4 regions of the Micromonospora sp. CPCC 205739 genome follow, and region 1 is predicted to be linked to each of the others. Evidence: riboswitches for the same ligand, from Rfam matches in the RefSeq annotation. Region 1 holds a riboswitch; each other region holds the start of a gene.
What was found. A riboswitch is a leader RNA that binds a small molecule or an ion and turns the genes downstream of it on or off. The one in region 1 is predicted to bind cyclic di-AMP.
Positions count from the first base shown of each region.

Region 1 (3,771 bases):
GAGTACGACGACCCGCACCACGACTACCCCGCGATCGACCTGCCCACCGAGACCGGGGTGACCACGTACGCGATCACCGCCGGCACCGTGTCCCACGCCGGCGGCAGCTGCGGCTACGGCGTCGGGATCACCGGCGACGACGGCGCGTACTACCTGTTCTGCCACCTGTCGTCGCGCTCGGTCGCCGCCGGCGCGCGGGTCAGCGCCGGGCAGATCATCGGGTACACCGGCGCCACCGGCAACGTGACCGGACCGCACCTGCACATCGAGGTCCGGGTCGGCGGCGTCAACCGGTGCCCGCAGCGGTTGCTGCTGGCCATCTACGACGGCGCGACGGTGCCGGCCGCGGCCAGCCTGCCCAGCAGCGGCTGCAGCTACTGAGCGACCCGGGGGCGGGCGGTCGGGCCAGGGCCCGGCCGCCCGCCGCCGCTCACAGGTACGGGTCGAGCAGGGCCAGCACCGCCGCCGGGTCCTCCACGTGCGCGTTGTGCCCGAGGCCGGGCAGGGTCACCACCGGCACGCCCAGCTCGGCGAGTTGCGCGTCGGTGACCATCGGGTCGTGCTCGCCCCGGGCCAGCAGCACCGGGACGTCGGTGGCGGCCAGCAGGGCGGGCAGCTCCGGCGCGCCGACCGCGAAGGCGGCCGGGTCCATGGCCAGCCGCCAGCGGCCGTCCTCGACGCGCAGGCCCGCGTCGACCACCGGGTGGTCCGGCGCGAACAACCCGCCGAGGCCGGCCACCTTCAGGTAGCGGCGGGCCGCCTCGTCCCGGGTGGCGAACCAGGTCACCGGCCGCTCGGCCAGCTCCCGCGCCCGGGCCAGCTCGGTCGGCGACCAGACCGCCTTGATGCCCAGCCCCACCACCGCGTCGACCGGCAGCCCCGCCTCGCGGGCGGCCAGCGCCAGCGCGACCACCCCGCCGAGGGAGTGCCCGAGGACCACCAGCCGCTCACCCGGCCGCGCGCCCTCGGCCGCCGGGACGAGCCCCGCCGCGACCTGGCCGGCGAGCCCGGCGAAGGAGTAGCCCGGCAGTGGCGGCGAGAAGCCGTGCCCGGCCAGGTCCGGCGCCAGCCAGCGCCCCGGCCAGCGATGCTCCAGCAACGGCGCCCAGGGCAGCCACACGTCGCCGGTGGCGCCCATCCCGTGCAGCAGCAACAGCAGTCGGCGGGTACCCGAGTCGTCGGTCATGGGGCGCAGTGTGCCATCGCCCGGTTCCGCCGCGCGAGACCCGCTCCGACGACGACGGGCACCGACTCCCAGGGGAGCCGGTGCCCGTACGTGTGGCGGTGCGGATCAGGCCGAGTAGCCGCGGGTGGCGATCCAGTTCGCCAGGTCGATGGTGCTGATCCAGTACGTCGGCACGTTCGGGTCCGCCGAGTCGGCGATCCGGACCGTACGGCCGTCGTTCTTGTAGCCGACCACGGCGATGTAGTGGCCGCCCGGGAAGGAGTGCCAGCCACCGGCGGTGTCGGTGGCGGACCCCGCCACGTTCGCGACGACACCCCGCCCGTCGTTGATCGCCTCGATGACGTCGGCCTGGAGCCGGTCGATCTGCGCGGAGCTGGGGGTGCCCTCGAACATCCGGGTGCGGTACGGGTCGCCCTTGACCGACTGGTTCAGGACCCGGGTGGTGTCCCGCGCCGAGTTGGTGCCCATCTCGGTGGTGCCGAGCGGACCGGCCAGCTCGTCCTGGCTGCGCTCGACGCCGGCCGCGCTGAGCGCGTTGCGCACCGCCGCCGGGCCGCAGTTGTAGTAGGTGTTCTGCGCCTGGTAGTCGATCCGCAGGACCTTGGTCGACGGCGGCTTGGGGGCCGCCTTGCGGGTCAGGTCCGGGTCCGCCTTGCCCCTGGTGGCGGCCGACGGCGAGGCACTCGGCGAGGGCGACGGGCGGTGATTGGTGGCGGCGCGGGCCTGGCCGCGGGTGGCGATGTCGTCCAGCCGGGGCGCCACCTCGGCGGCGACGGCGGCCGAGGTCTGCTGGCGGGCGGGCGCCTCGTCGGCGAGCAGGGTGGTGGCGCCGGAGACCAGCACGAGCGCGGCGGCCGAACCGGCGACAAGCTGGTACGACCGCTCGCCGGCCAGCCGGCGCAGCTGCCGCTTCAGGGTGTGCTTCACGTGTTTTCCTCCACGGTACGAGGGCGGGAGCGGCGTGCCGGGCCGGCGCGTGACGGGACGTCACCCGCGGTGTCAGGACCGGTGTGGGGGCCGCTCGGCGGGGGTGCGCCCGGGCAGTGGCCGGGCGGCGGGGTGTGGGCCGGATCAGCGCGCGAGGGCGCGGCGGACCTGCGGGAACACCCCGGTACCGAGGTGGAGAGAAAGCCGAGGGATGCGAGAGTGCTGCACGAAGTGGAAACTCCTTCCGACACCGCCTACCGGGTTAGCTGACGGATTCGGGCGGGAAGAGCGCCCTACCACGGGCCGTGGCCCGCGGATTCACCCCAGACGTGCGTGGGTCCCCGGTTCGTGGAAATCACGATTGAGCGGGTCGGCGCGGCGTCGCCTCTTGCGATCGGAAACCGCACCGGACCGGGGCGACACTACTGGCCGCTCCACCTGCCCGCCAAGCGTCCCCAGCTGCGTAAACATGATCGGTGCCACGAATTTGCCGTACAGTTCGGCACTGACGTCACTCAATGGGACAGGCGTTTGTTATGGCACGGTCGGGTCACAACCGGACAGCCGGGCAGCAAGGTCCGCCGTTCGCGGCGATCGATGTCACCGACTGTTACCGATGACCGTTTCCCCGATTCCGGTGACGCGACTCACGGAATTCAGGTAACGATTCGGTCGCGCGTCAGCCCACCCGGGCCGGACGCCAGCGCGCCGCGGGCGTCGTCCGCGCCGCCGCCGTCGCCGCCCGTGGCGCGGGCACCCGCCCCGGACGCAGCCGCTGCGCCGCCGCGTACGCCTCGGCGGCCAGGGCGCGGGCCGCCTCGGCGGCCAGTTCGGCGTCCCGCCACGCCGACCGCTCCCGCCCGGCCGCCACCCGGTACGCGTCCCGCCGGCCGTCGCGGACCGCCCGGGCCAGCAGCACCTCCTGCTCGACCGGGTGCCGCCGGGGGTCCCAGCCGTCCCGGTGCGCGAAGACGTCCCGCAGCCGCTCCACGGGCAGCTCACCCCGCCAGTGGGCGGCCACCGCCGCCTGGTGCAGCCAACGCTCCCGGCCCGCGTACTCGGCCGGCGTGCGGGGGGTGTGCGGGGCGGGCAGCGCGGCGGCGCCGACGAAGCGGCGGGCGGCGGTCTCCGCCTCGTCGTACGCCTCCCAGGCCCGGTCCACCTCCTCCTGCGCGGCCAGCCAGGCCTCCCGCCACCGGCGGGCGGTCTGGGCGGCGCCGGCCGCGGCGACGGCGACCTCCTCGGCGTACCGGCGCAGGTCCGCCAGCTCCGTCGCGGGGGTGGTGGCCGGGGACGGATCGACGGCCGGGTCGGCGGCGGCCTCCCGCTCCGGGCGGGCGACCAGCACGGTGAGCACGGTCAGGGCGAGCACGAGCAGGGCCGACCAGATGGCGGCGGCGGTCGGGACCTCGACGAGGAACTGGTAGACGACGGTGTTCATGGTCGGCACCTCCCGGAAGGGGGACGCGGATGAGGAGTTTGCACGCGGCCCGGGGGCGGCGGGGCGAGGCCGAGGGCGACGACGCGTACCGGCGGGCGTGTGCGGTGATGGGGTTCTCGACAGGTGCGGTCGCGGGTCACCCCCGCGTGGGCGGTCAGCCGAGCGGCGGGGCGCGGGGACCGGTGGCGCCGACGGCCAGCCCGGCCAGGGGCAGCGG
Region 1 is NZ_JBAKHS010000008.1:219,483-223,253, forward strand. Features, by position in the region: gene V6U88_RS14880 (peptidoglycan-binding protein) at 1-381, shown strand, start outside; gene V6U88_RS14885 (alpha/beta fold hydrolase) at 431-1,186, opposite strand; gene V6U88_RS14890 (C39 family peptidase) at 1,292-2,113, opposite strand; cyclic di-AMP (ydaO/yuaA leader) riboswitch at 2,350-2,491, opposite strand; gene V6U88_RS14895 (hypothetical protein) at 2,793-3,554, opposite strand; gene V6U88_RS14900 (hypothetical protein) at 3,709-3,771, opposite strand, start outside.

Region 2 (3,771 bases), on a different contig from region 1:
CGCGACGACGGCCCCGGTCCGGTGCAGCGCCGGGCCGGGGCCGCCTGCTCAGTCAGGAACCGACCCGCACGCCCATCGCCGCCCAGGTGGCCGGGCCGACCACCCCGTCCACGGTCAGCCCCCGCATGCCCTGGTACCAGCGCACCCCGGCCTCGGTCTTGGCGTCGAAGGCGCCGCTCGCGGGGCCGCACCGCTTCGCGCCGACGAACCGCTGGACGAAGGCCACGTCCCCGCCCTTGCTGCCGCGCCGCAGCGTCCGCGAGCCCGGTCTGACCTCGGACACCGGCGTCGCCGGTCGCCCGCTGGGCACCGACGGGGCCGGCTTGACGGCCGCGCGCAGGGCCGCCACGGTACGCGGGCCGACCACCCCGTCGGCGGTGAGCTTCCGGGCGGTCTGGAACGACCGTACCCAGGCGGCCACGGCCGGCCCGAACACCCCGTCGGCCGTCAGCCGGGCCCCGAGGCGGTTGGCGACGGCCTGCAACTCCCGGACGTCGCCGCCCCGACAGCCGGCGCGCAGCAACCGGTCGCCGAGCCGCGCAGTCGTGGCGGTGGCGATGCCCCACGGGTGGCGGCTGTCCTCCAGGCTCCGCTGGTGGCTGACGCTGACGTGCAGGTGCTTGTCGTGCGGGTTCGGCCCGGTGTACCGGGCCGGCCGGAAGCTGCGGGTACGGCTCCAGATCTTCCGGTCGTAGATGACGTACTGGGTGGACGGATGGCTGACGGCCTGCCGGACGACCAGCAGCGGGTCGATCCCGTCGACGTCCACGTCCACCGCGTTGACCGACTGGTCGTCACTGTCCGGATTATGGTCCGAGCGGCGCGCCTGGTGACTGGCGTCGCCCAACCAGCCGTCGGACTTGCGGTCCCGCTGCGGCCATCGGGTGTCTATCTCCTCGCGCAGCACCCGCAGCGCGGGCGCCAGGTGCACGCCCATCTCACTCCTCCTCTTCCAGCGCGGCGGCCAGGTCGAAGTCGACCTCGTCGCCGGCCAGGCTCTCCGGGTCGTCGTCCTCGTCCAAGGTGGCGACGAGGTAGTCGGTGTCGATGCTTACGGCGTCCATGAAGGTCCTTCCTCTCGCGGATGGTCGACCGCCGCGAACCGGGGCGGATCGTGCTGGCCAGGGCACCGGCGCCCGGCAACCGGCGGGTCCGACGCGTCGGCGCCGCGGCCGCGCTCTGCTCCCTACCGTCCGAGTCGGCGGCCGGGCTGCCCAGACATGAGTCGCCAATCAGCGGCAACGCTGACCGTCCAGCGGCGCGGGCCACCGATCGAGGCCGCCTGACCAGCGAAAACGGCGAGGGGACGGCACCTGATCCGCCGCTCGGAGCGAGGCTTTCGGCCCAGTCGTGACAGGTTCCCGACCGGCCCTTGTAGAGCACCGCCGACCAACCCGCAACTCGAAGCACGGCGCCGTCGCTCAGCCGGGTGAAGAACTTCACAAGAGGTGGGCAATCCGCCGAAACGGTTCCTAACGTCGTTGGTGTTCGCGATCGCGGACACCACGGCCGGTAACGCCTAATCCATGCCGCCGGCCGCTGGGACCTTGTCACCGGGCATGGAGCGGGGGACCCACACGTTCCTCGGTGCACGTCACCTCGGGGTGAAGCCGCCACGGCGGCCGGGCTCCTCGGCCCGAACCCGACAGCTCACCTCGTCGGCGTGGAGGAATCCACATGGCAACTGAATACACCGCCCGTCACCGACGGGTCAGCTCGCGCCGCATCGCCCTCGGCACGCTCGCCGTCGGTGCGGTCACCGGAGTCGCCGCCGTGCTGGCACCGGCGTCGCCGGCGAGCGCCGCCAGCGTCAACTGGGACGCGATCGCCCAGTGCGAGTCCGGCGGCAACTGGCACATCAACACCGGCAACGGCTACTACGGCGGCCTGCAGTTCTCGCAGAGCACCTGGTCCGGCTACGGCGGCAAGAAGTACGCCTCCCGCGCCGACCTGGCCAGCCGGGGCGAGCAGATCGCCATCGCCGAGAAGGTGCTCGACGGTCAGGGCATCGGCGCCTGGCCGACCTGCGGCAAGAAGGGCGGCTCCACCAAGAGCTACGCCGGCAGCTCCGAGAAGTCGCAGAAGTCGCAGAAGTCGGAGCGGCGCGCCACGCGGGCCACCACCAAGGAGCGCTCGTCGCGTGGGGAACAGCCCAGCAGCCGCAGCCAGCGGCGCAGCGCGCCGGCCGGCACGGGCAAGGTCCACGTCGTCAAGCCGGGCGACACGCTGTCGAAGATCGCCGACGCCCGGGGCCTGGCCGGTGGCTGGCGCCCGCTGTACGAGCGCAACAAGGGTGTCGTCGGCGCCGACCCGGGCCTGATCTTCCCGGGTCAGAAGCTCGCCCTCTGATCCCGTCCCGTCCGGCCCCGCAGGGGGCCGGACGGGCAGGTCACACCCGAACACGTGAGCGCCCGGCCGCCGCCCGCGGCCGGGCGCTCACGGGTCCGCGCCGGCCCGGCGACGGTCGCCGGCGTGCTCGTCGCGCCCGGTTCAACCGTCCCGGGCCGGAGGTGACCCGGCCCGGTCGGGCAGGCTGCCGAGCAGCACGGCGCGGGGAGAACGGTGCGCCAGGTCCTCGGCGACGCTGCCGAGCAGTCGCTCGCCGAGCCCGTGACCGCCCCGACCCACGACCAGCAGGTCGACGTCGCGGGCCTCGGCCACCGCCAGCAGCCCGTCGGCCGGATGACCGACGACCACCTCGATGCTCGGCTGCGGCAACTCCGCCGGCAGCGCGTCCGCCCGGTCGTCGAGCATCCGGCGGATCCGGCGGTCCTCCTCGGTCGCCTCGACGTCGACCAGGTCCGGGCTGGTCACCGCGACCAGCACCAGTTCGCTGGCGGTGCCGCCCAGCGCGCGCACGACGGCGCGCAGGGCCCGGTCGGAGTCCGGGGAGCCGTCCACGCCGACGAGGACCCGCAGTCCCGTCCCGGTCGGCGCGGGCGGCCGGGACCGCACCTCGACCCGCCGGGTACCCGCCCGGCCACGCTCTACCGCGATGGGTACGAAGAGCGGCCCCAGCAGGCCCCCGACCAGGTACCAGAGCAGGTTGCGGTGCCCACCGCGGGTGACGAAGACGGCCGCGGTCAGCAGGCCGGTCGCCAGCCAGACCACCACCGCGAGGAGCACCCACCACCACTGGTCCACGCGCGTGCATACCCGACCCGCCCCCGGGTAAGCCGCCGCTCCCGGCCGGGGAGGATGCGCATGACTCGTCGACTCGGGTCACTCTTCTCGCCGGCTGGCGCGCGGCGACGGGCTGGACCACCCGGCATGATTCGTCGGGCGGCCGTCGGGTACCAGGACAGTCACCGCGCCGGACCACGAGCGCGGGCCGTCGCGACGGTCGATGTGTCCGCCGCGGCGGCGGATAGGGTTGGCCCAGGTGTGCCGGGAAGTCTGGTCGGCGATGGATGACGCGACCCCTGCCGACGAGGAGTTTCCGTGACCGACGCCACCCGGCGCCGTACCAGCCTGTTCGCCCGACACTCGTGGGGCGAGACCAGCCGCATCTCCGCCATCCTCCGTAAGGAGACCGTGGGCGGCGCGCTGCTGCTCACCGGGGCGCTGCTGGCGTTGATCTGGTCGAATTCGCCCTGGGCGGAGGGCTACCGGTGGGTGCGCGACCTGACGGTCGGCCCGTCCGCGCTGCACCTCGACCTCAGCCTCGCCACCTGGGCGGCCGACGGCCTGCTCGCCATCTTCTTCTTCGTCGCCGGGCTCGAACTCAAGCGGGAGTTCGTCGCCGGTGACCTGCGCGATCCGCACCGCGCC
Region 2 is NZ_JBAKHS010000025.1:41,022-44,792, forward strand. Features, by position in the region: gene V6U88_RS26515 (peptidoglycan-binding protein) at 53-937, opposite strand; gene V6U88_RS26520 (hypothetical protein) at 939-1,064, opposite strand; cyclic di-AMP (ydaO/yuaA leader) riboswitch at 1,507-1,679, shown strand; gene V6U88_RS26525 (transglycosylase family protein) at 1,678-2,349, shown strand; gene V6U88_RS26530 (universal stress protein) at 2,491-3,144, opposite strand; gene nhaA (Na+/H+ antiporter NhaA) at 3,442-3,771, shown strand, end outside.
Region 2: it holds a riboswitch for cyclic di-AMP, as region 1 does, so the genes downstream of both, V6U88_RS26525 (transglycosylase family protein) here and V6U88_RS14890 (C39 family peptidase) in region 1, are expected to answer to the same signal.

Region 3 (3,771 bases), on a different contig from region 1:
GTGACCTCTTCGTGGTCCGGACCGCCGGACACACCGCGGGCCCCGAGGTGCTGGGCAGCGTCGAGTACGCGGTGAGTGTCCTGGGCACCCCGCTCGTGGTGGTGCTCGGGCACGACTCCTGCGGCGCCGTGCAGGCCGCCCGGGACGCGGTACGGACGGGCACGGCCCCGGCCGGGCACCTGCGGGCGGTGGTGGACGCGGTGGTGCCCAGCCTCCGGCGGGCGGCCGAGCAGGGCGTCGACGACGTCGACGGGATCGTGGACATCCACATCGGGCACACCGTGGAGACGCTGCTCGGCAACTCCGCCGTACTGGCCGACGCGGTCGCCGCCGGGCGCTGCGCGGTGGTCGGCATGTCGTACCGGCTCAGCGCCGGCGAGGTGCGCACGGTGGCCGCGGTACCCGCCGGCGGGTCCGCCGCCGTGCCGGCCCAGGCCGGCCAGGCGAGCGCCGTCACCGGCTGACACCCCGCGACGCGACGAGGGCCGCCCCCCACCGGGGACGGCCCTCGTTCGGTACGCGTCGCGCGCTACAACATCGACATGTGCACGTGGTCGGTGTGGTCCGACGGTCCGCTGTACGACTTCCATCCGGTCGCCGGGAACCAGATCTGCCGGTTCCAGATCACGTAGTAGATGCCGAGCCGGTCGGCGTTGCGGATCAGGAACGCGGCGAGGTTGTTGCCGTACATCCGGGTGTCGTTGTTGTGCCAGGGCGCGAAGCCGCTGCTCTGCAACGACCAGTCGCAGGCCTTGCCCTTCGGGTGCTCCCACGGCCCGCCCGGCCGGTAGCAGCCGACGAACCGCTTGAAGCCGGCCCGCCGGACCTCCTTGTACGCGTGCAGGGTGCGTGGCGTGATGGTGCCGGAGGTGGTCGGGTCGTCCTCGGTGCGCGACTCGGGGCGCCAGCCGCCGTCCGCCGTCCGGCCGGGAGCGATCCGGGCGACCGGCGAGGTCGCGTCGACCAGGCCGCCGGTGAAGCCCCGGCCACCGACCAGCGCGAGGGCCTTCTCCGCCTCCCGGCTCTCCCGGGCCATGTCGTTGGTGAGCTTCTGCTGCTCGCGGACCTCGGCGTCGAGGGCCAGCTTGGCCTGCTCCGCGCGGTTCTTGGCGGCGGTGACCCTGGCCAGCTTCTGCCCGTTGACCATGTTCAGCTCGTCCAGCACGGCGGCGCGCTGGACGAACGAGTCCGGCCCGCTGCTCTCCAGCAGCGCCGCCACCGCGCCGATCCGGCCGGTCCGGTACGACTGCGCCGCGATCTGCGAGACCTGCGGCCGCAACGCCTCCAGCTCGTCCTGCGCGCGCTTCACCTCCCGCCCGAGCTGCTGCTGGCGCTTCTTGGACTTCTCCAGCTGGGTCTTCGCCTTCGAGTACTCGCGGTTGCGCAGCTCGATGACGTCGGTGAGCAGCTTGGGCTCCTCGTCCTCCTCGTGCCCCGAGGGGGTGGGGGTCGAGGGCGCGGCAGTCGCGGCTGTCGGGCCGGCGAGGATGGCCAGAGCGGCGAACACGGCCACCACCGGAGTCAACCAGCGGCGCAGGGGTGCCGTCACAGTGTTCCCTTCCGTCGACCGCCGACCGGGTTAGCTGACGGGTTCGGGACGGAAGTGGCCCCTACCGCTCGCGCGGATTCACCCCATGTACCTGGTTCCCCGGCTCGCCTCACGGCGATTGGGCGGCGGCACCGCAGGCGCCGCTGCGCGCCTTCGGCGGTGACCGGCAGCGAGGTTACCTGACAGTCGTACCGGGGATCTACGTCCAGAACCCGACTAAAAGCGTTATTTCGTCGTGGCGGTACGTGACGAGTGACGCGTTCGTCAGGTTCCGCGTCGGCGTCGGTCACGCAGCGGAGTTTCACCATGCGGTGTCCGTGCTCCTTTCCGGGTCGGGCCACCGTGCGGGGGCCGGGGTGGACGGTCCGCCGGGGCGCGACGCGCTCAGCGCCTCGAGCGCCGCGTCCCGGTCGGCGGAGGGGCGGGGCGTCGGTGCCGGGCCCTCGCCCGACGCCGAATCGGACGCCGGGCCGCGACCGGCGGTGGCGACCAGCGCGGCCAGCGCGGTGGTCAGCGGTACGGCGGCGATCAGGCCGAGTGTCGCCACCGCGCTGCGGACGATCTCCTGGGCCAGGAACTCGCTGGTGAGGATCTGGCTCACCGACCGGCTGTCGGCGGTGAGCAGGAGCAGCAGCGGCAGCGACGCGCCCGCGTACGCGAGCACGATGGTGTTGACCGTGGAGGCGATGTGCGCCCGGCCGACCCGGGTGGCGGCCCGGTAGAGCTGGATGCGGGACAGGCCGGGGTTGGCGTGCGACAGCTCGGTGACCGTGGCGGCCTGGGTGACGGTGACGTCGTCGAGCACGCCGAGCGAACCGATGATGATGCCGGCCAGCAGCAGCCCGTGCAGGTCGACGTCGCGCTGGTACATCGACAGCGTGGTGGCCTCCTCGCTGCCGAACCCGGTCAGGTGGGCGGCGGCGGTGGCCAGGCTGCCGAGGACCCCGGTCAGCACCAGGCTGCCGAGCGTGCCGAGGACCGCCACCGAGGTCTGCGCGGTGATCCCGTGGGTCAGGTACAGCACCACGAACATGATCAGCGCCGAGCCGGTGATCGCGATCGGCAGCGGCGAGCCGCCCGCGCCGATGCCGGGCACGACGAAGGTGAGCAGGATGGCGAAGCTGGCGCCCAGCCCGGCCAGTGCGGCCAGCCCGCGCAGCCGGCCGAACGCCACGATCGCCGCCGCGAAGAGCGCGACCAGCCAGATCAGCGGCTTGCCCCGCTGGTGCTCGGCGATCTGGTAGCTGCTGGCGGTGGGGTCGGCCGGGTCGGAGAGCTGGACCAGCACCACCTCGTCGCCCACCGCCACGGTGGGCGCGCCCGGGCCGGCCGGTACCGGGGTCTGCACCTGCTGCCCGCTGTCCGGACCCTGCTCGACCTTGACCGTCACCGTCCCGCACGGACCCTCGGCCGCGCCGGGCGACCCGTCGGGGACCTCGGGTGTCGGCGGGCAGGGCTCGGTCAGCACGCGGGTCACCGTCCCGTGGTGCCGCGGCGGCTCGGCACCGCCGTCGGCCTGCCGGGAGTCGCGCGGCCAGAGCACCAGCGCGGCGATCACCGTGATGACGAACAGCGGGACCACGGTCGCGACGAGGATCCGCCGCACCCCCGGTGGGGCGGACGGAGCGGGACGGGTGTGGTCGGCGCCCATTGCGAGTCTCCCAACGATCCAGGGCGGGGTACGTGTCAGCCGGCCGGTCGGTTCACCGGCCGGCGGTGCGCACCGGGGCGCGTACCGAAGTCTCGCCCCCGGGTGCCAGCGTGCTCACGCAGGGTGAGCGGGTCGCGCGGTCGGCGAGCCGCCCGGGTGGATCGCCACGGCAGCGGACCCCGACGCGGTACGCGGGGCCGCAGCAGCGGCGGGCGGAGTGTCATGGCCGGAGAATCGTAGCGAGGTTCGCTGTGGGTCCGCCCGGTTCGCACCACCGGCAGCGCGCCCACCAGGCATCTTGGGGGCATGGACCAGCACGCCGGACCTGCCCGGCACCCGGCGCCGGACCAGCACCGGGGGCACGACAAGCACGCCGGCCACGACCCGGAGATGTTCCGCCGCCGGTTCTGGCTGTGCCTGGCGCTGACCCTGCCCGTGGTGGTCACCAGCCACATGGTGATGGACTGGTTCGGCTACCGGCTGGAGTTCCCCGGGCGGTCCCTGGTCGGGCCGGTGCTCGGCTCGGTGGTCTTCTGGTGGGGCGGCTGGCCGTTCCTGGTCGGTGCCGTCC
Region 3 is NZ_JBAKHS010000006.1:106,887-110,657, forward strand. Features, by position in the region: gene V6U88_RS12130 (carbonic anhydrase) at 1-464, shown strand, start outside; gene V6U88_RS12135 (coiled-coil domain-containing protein) at 530-1,549, opposite strand; cyclic di-AMP (ydaO/yuaA leader) riboswitch at 1,554-1,684, opposite strand; gene V6U88_RS12140 (YibE/F family protein) at 1,851-3,200, opposite strand; gene V6U88_RS12145 (heavy metal translocating P-type ATPase) at 3,507-3,771, shown strand, end outside.
Region 3: it holds a riboswitch for cyclic di-AMP, as region 1 does, so the genes downstream of both, V6U88_RS12135 (coiled-coil domain-containing protein) here and V6U88_RS14890 (C39 family peptidase) in region 1, are expected to answer to the same signal.

Region 4 (3,771 bases), on a different contig from region 1:
CGCTGACCACGAACTACCGCAACTCGGCGGAGATCTTCGCGGTGGCGGCGGCGGAGATCCGCCGGCTCTACCCCGACCTGGCGCTGCCGACGGCGGTCCGCTCCACCGGCGTGGAGCCGGTCGCGCTGACCGTCGACGCGGACCGGCTGGCGGCGACGACCGCCGAGGCCGTCGACACGCTGCTCGGCGAGGTGGAGGGCACCGTCGGCGTGATCACGCCGGTGCCGCGCCGCGACGAGGTCGCCGGTTGGCTGGGCGGGCGCGGCGGCGGCCGGCTCCAGGTGGTGACCAGCCTGCAGGCCAAGGGGATGGAGTACGACGGCGTCGTGCTGGTCGCCCCCAGCGAGATCCGCGCCGACCCCGGCTCGGGCGTCCGCACCCTCTACGTCGCCCTCTCCCGCGCCACCCAACGCCTCACCACCATCGACCCCACCCCCTGACCCCCACCCCCTCCCGCACCCCCGCTCCGGATCGCGCAGTTTCGGAGAAGGAGGGGCCTCCGCGCGCGGAACAGCCACGCTTCTTCTGAAGGTGCGGCCCGACGGGGTGGGTGAGGTGGACCGGTCAGTTGCACATATAGCGATGTGAGCATAGGTTGGGCTCGGGGCGCGGTGGCGACGGAAGGTGTGGGCGTGGGCGCAGGTCATGACCACCACGGGTCGGTGGCGAACGCCGCGCACCGCCACCGGGGCCGGCTCTGGGCGGCCTTCGCGCTGCTCGCCGCGCTGATGGTGGTCGAGGCGGTCGCCGCGTTCGCCACCGGTTCGCTGGCCCTGCTCTCCGACGCCGGGCACATGTTCACCGACGTGCTCGGCATCGGCATGGCGCTGGCCGCCATCACCGCCATCCGGCACGGGGACCGGGACCCGCAACGCACCTTCGGGCTCTACCGGCTGGAGGTGCTGGCCGCGCTCGCCAACGCCGTCCTGCTCAGCGGGGTGGCGGTCTACGTGCTGGTCGAGGCGGTACGCCGGTTCGAGGATCCGCCGGAGGTACGGACCGGGCCGATGCTGGCCGTGGCGGTGCTCGGCCTGCTGGCCAACCTCGTCGCGTTCGCGCTGCTGCGTCCGGGGGCGCAGGAGAGCATCAACCTGCGCGGGGCGTACCTGGAGGTGCTCGGCGACCTGCTCGGCTCGGTCGGCGTGATCGGCGCCGCGCTGCTCATCGCCGGCACCGGCTGGTGGTGGGCCGACCCGGCGGTGGCGGTCGCGATCGCCCTGTTCATCCTCCCCCGGACCTGGCGGCTCGGCCGGGCGGCGGTCCGGATCCTGGTCCAGGCCGCCCCGGAGCACCTCCAGGTGACCGCCGTGCACGACCGGCTGATCGCCGTCCCCGGCGTCGCCGAGGTGCACGACCTGCACGTCTGGACGCTCACCTCCGGCATGGACGTCGCCTCCGCCCACCTCACCATGGCCCCCGGCGCCGAGGTCGGCACCGTGCTCGCCGCCGCCCGCACCGCCCTGCACGAGGACTTCCACATCGACCACGCCACCCTGCAGATCGAGCCCGGCGCCGCCCCCGGCGCCTGCGGGCAGGTCGAGTGGTGACGAAATCGGACACCTATTGTCCTGTTGTGCCACCTACACCAGGATTCACTCCCGTACCCTGAGTCACGAACCGGGCGGGCGTCACTTCCGTACCGGTAGGCTCGGTCCCGGCCTCCGCCAGGCGGCACCCACCGGTGCCGGCGGTGGCCGCCGCCTAATCGCCCGCCAGGGCGAGCCGGGGAACCAAGTTCGTGGGGTGCATCCGCGTCAGCGGTAGGGATCTTCCGTCCCGAACCCGTCAGCTAACCCGGTCGGCGGCTGACGGAAGGACATGTGCATGCACGTACGACGTACCACTGCCCGGCTGGCGGCCGCGGTCGTCGCGGCGCTCGCCCTCGGCGTGTCGTCCGCGCCGCTCCCGGCGACCGCCGCTCCCCCCGCCACCCGGCTCGCCGCCCCCGGCGACCCCGAGGGCGGCACCCCCGCACTGCGCGCCCAGCTCGACGCGGCGGGCAAGGGCTGGATCGACGCCAAGGCGGCGCTGGAACGCTCCACCAAGCGGCAGCGGGAACTGAACGACCAACTCAAGAACATCGAGTCGGAGCTGACCGTCCGGCACGGCAAGGTCGGCGAGATCGCCGGCGTGGCGTACCGGACCGGGCGCCTCGGGCCGGTGTCGGCGCTGCTCAACAGCACCAGCCCGGAGGGCTTCCTGGACCGGGCGGCGGCCCTGGAGACCGTCGCCAGCAACGAGGACCGGGAGCTGCGCAACCTGATCCGCACCCGCGACGAGGCCAGCCGCACCCGGGCCGCGCTCGACAAGGAGATCGTCGAGGAGCGCAAGCAGGTCGCGGTGATGGCCAAGCGCAAGCAGCAGGCCGAGCGGGCGCTCGCGGTGGCCGCCGCCGACAAGCCCGCCGCCCGTGCCGGCGGCGGCGCCAACCGGGGCACCTCCACCGCCAACGCGCGGCCGGCGCCGCGCAACCCCGACGGGTCCTGGCCCTCGGAGTCGTGCAGCGTCAACGACCCGACCCCGGCCAACGGCTGCATCACCCCGCGCATGCTCAACGCGCTCAAGCAGGCCCAGGCGGCCGGCTTCACCCGGTACGTCTCCTGCTACCGCCCCAGTGGCGCCGGCGAGCATCCCAAGGGCCGGGCCTGCGACTTCGCCGCCCAGAAGAACGGCTTCGGCGGCGACGCCACCGGCGGCGACCGGACGTACGGCAACAACCTGTCCGCGTACCTGATCCGCAACGCCGACCGGCTCGGCGTGCTCTACGTGATCTGGTACCGGCAGATCTGGCTGCCCAGCAGCGGGTGGAAGTCGTACAGCGGGGCGGGCGGCGACCCGTCCAGCGACCACACCAACCACGTGCACCTGTCGGTCTACTAGACCGACCCGGCGGGGCCCGTCCGGCACGGACGGGCCCCGCCGTACGCGCGCCGACGTACGCGCGATGTCGTCGGTCGGCCCACGACGGACCGCGGCGGCCGGACGAGCATCGGGGGCATGAGCCGACTCTCCCCCCACGCCCGTAAGGCCCTGCTCACCCTGCACCTGGTGACCGCGCTGGGCTGGCTCGGCGCGGACCTCGTGCTGCTCACCCTCGGCGTCGCCGGGTTGCGCGGGGCCGCCCCGGGGGTGGTCTACCCGGCGGCGGCGCTGGTGGTCACCTGGCTCTTCGCGCCGCTGAGCGTGCTGGTCTGGCTGGTCGGCGTGGCCAGCGCGCTGCTGACCCCGTGGGGGCTGCTGCGCTGGCGCTGGGTGGTGGTCAAGCTGGTGCTCACCACGGTGATGACCGGCCTGGTGCTGTTCGCGCTGACGCCGAACGTGCGCGCGGCGGCCGGACCGGACGCCACCGCACACCAGCGGATCGACGTGGTGGTCGCGCCGGCGGTCTCCACCACCCTGCTGGTCACCATGGCCGTGATCTCCACCTGGAAGCCGTGGGGCCGGACCCGCCGCGCCGTCCCGCCCCGCCGGACGGCGGCGGCCACGCCGGCCGGCCGTCGCTGAGCGGGGGTCGGCGGCTCAGTTCGGCACCGGGCCCCCGTCGGCCTCCCGGTCCAGCGCCGCGCCGAGCCGGCTGGCCAGGCCCAGGTGCGCGGCCCGGGCCTGGCGGAACGCGTACCCGAACAGGGGCGCCGGCGCGGAGAGAGTGATCTCCACGTCGATCCGCAGCAGGTCGCCCTCCGCTCGCAGCCGGGTGTGGTTGCGCACCGTCGTCCCCGGCTGCTGCCGGGCCACCGTGACGATCTCGCCGTCGGAGACCACCAGGACGTC
Region 4 is NZ_JBAKHS010000002.1:56,750-60,520, reverse strand. Features, by position in the region: gene V6U88_RS04220 (HelD family protein) at 1-440, shown strand, start outside; gene V6U88_RS04215 (cation diffusion facilitator family transporter) at 633-1,547, shown strand; cyclic di-AMP (ydaO/yuaA leader) riboswitch at 1,689-1,820, shown strand; gene V6U88_RS04210 (coiled-coil domain-containing protein) at 1,825-2,880, shown strand; gene V6U88_RS04205 (hypothetical protein) at 2,998-3,504, shown strand; gene V6U88_RS04200 (SRPBCC family protein) at 3,520-3,771, opposite strand, start outside.
Region 4: it holds a riboswitch for cyclic di-AMP, as region 1 does, so the genes downstream of both, V6U88_RS04210 (coiled-coil domain-containing protein) here and V6U88_RS14890 (C39 family peptidase) in region 1, are expected to answer to the same signal.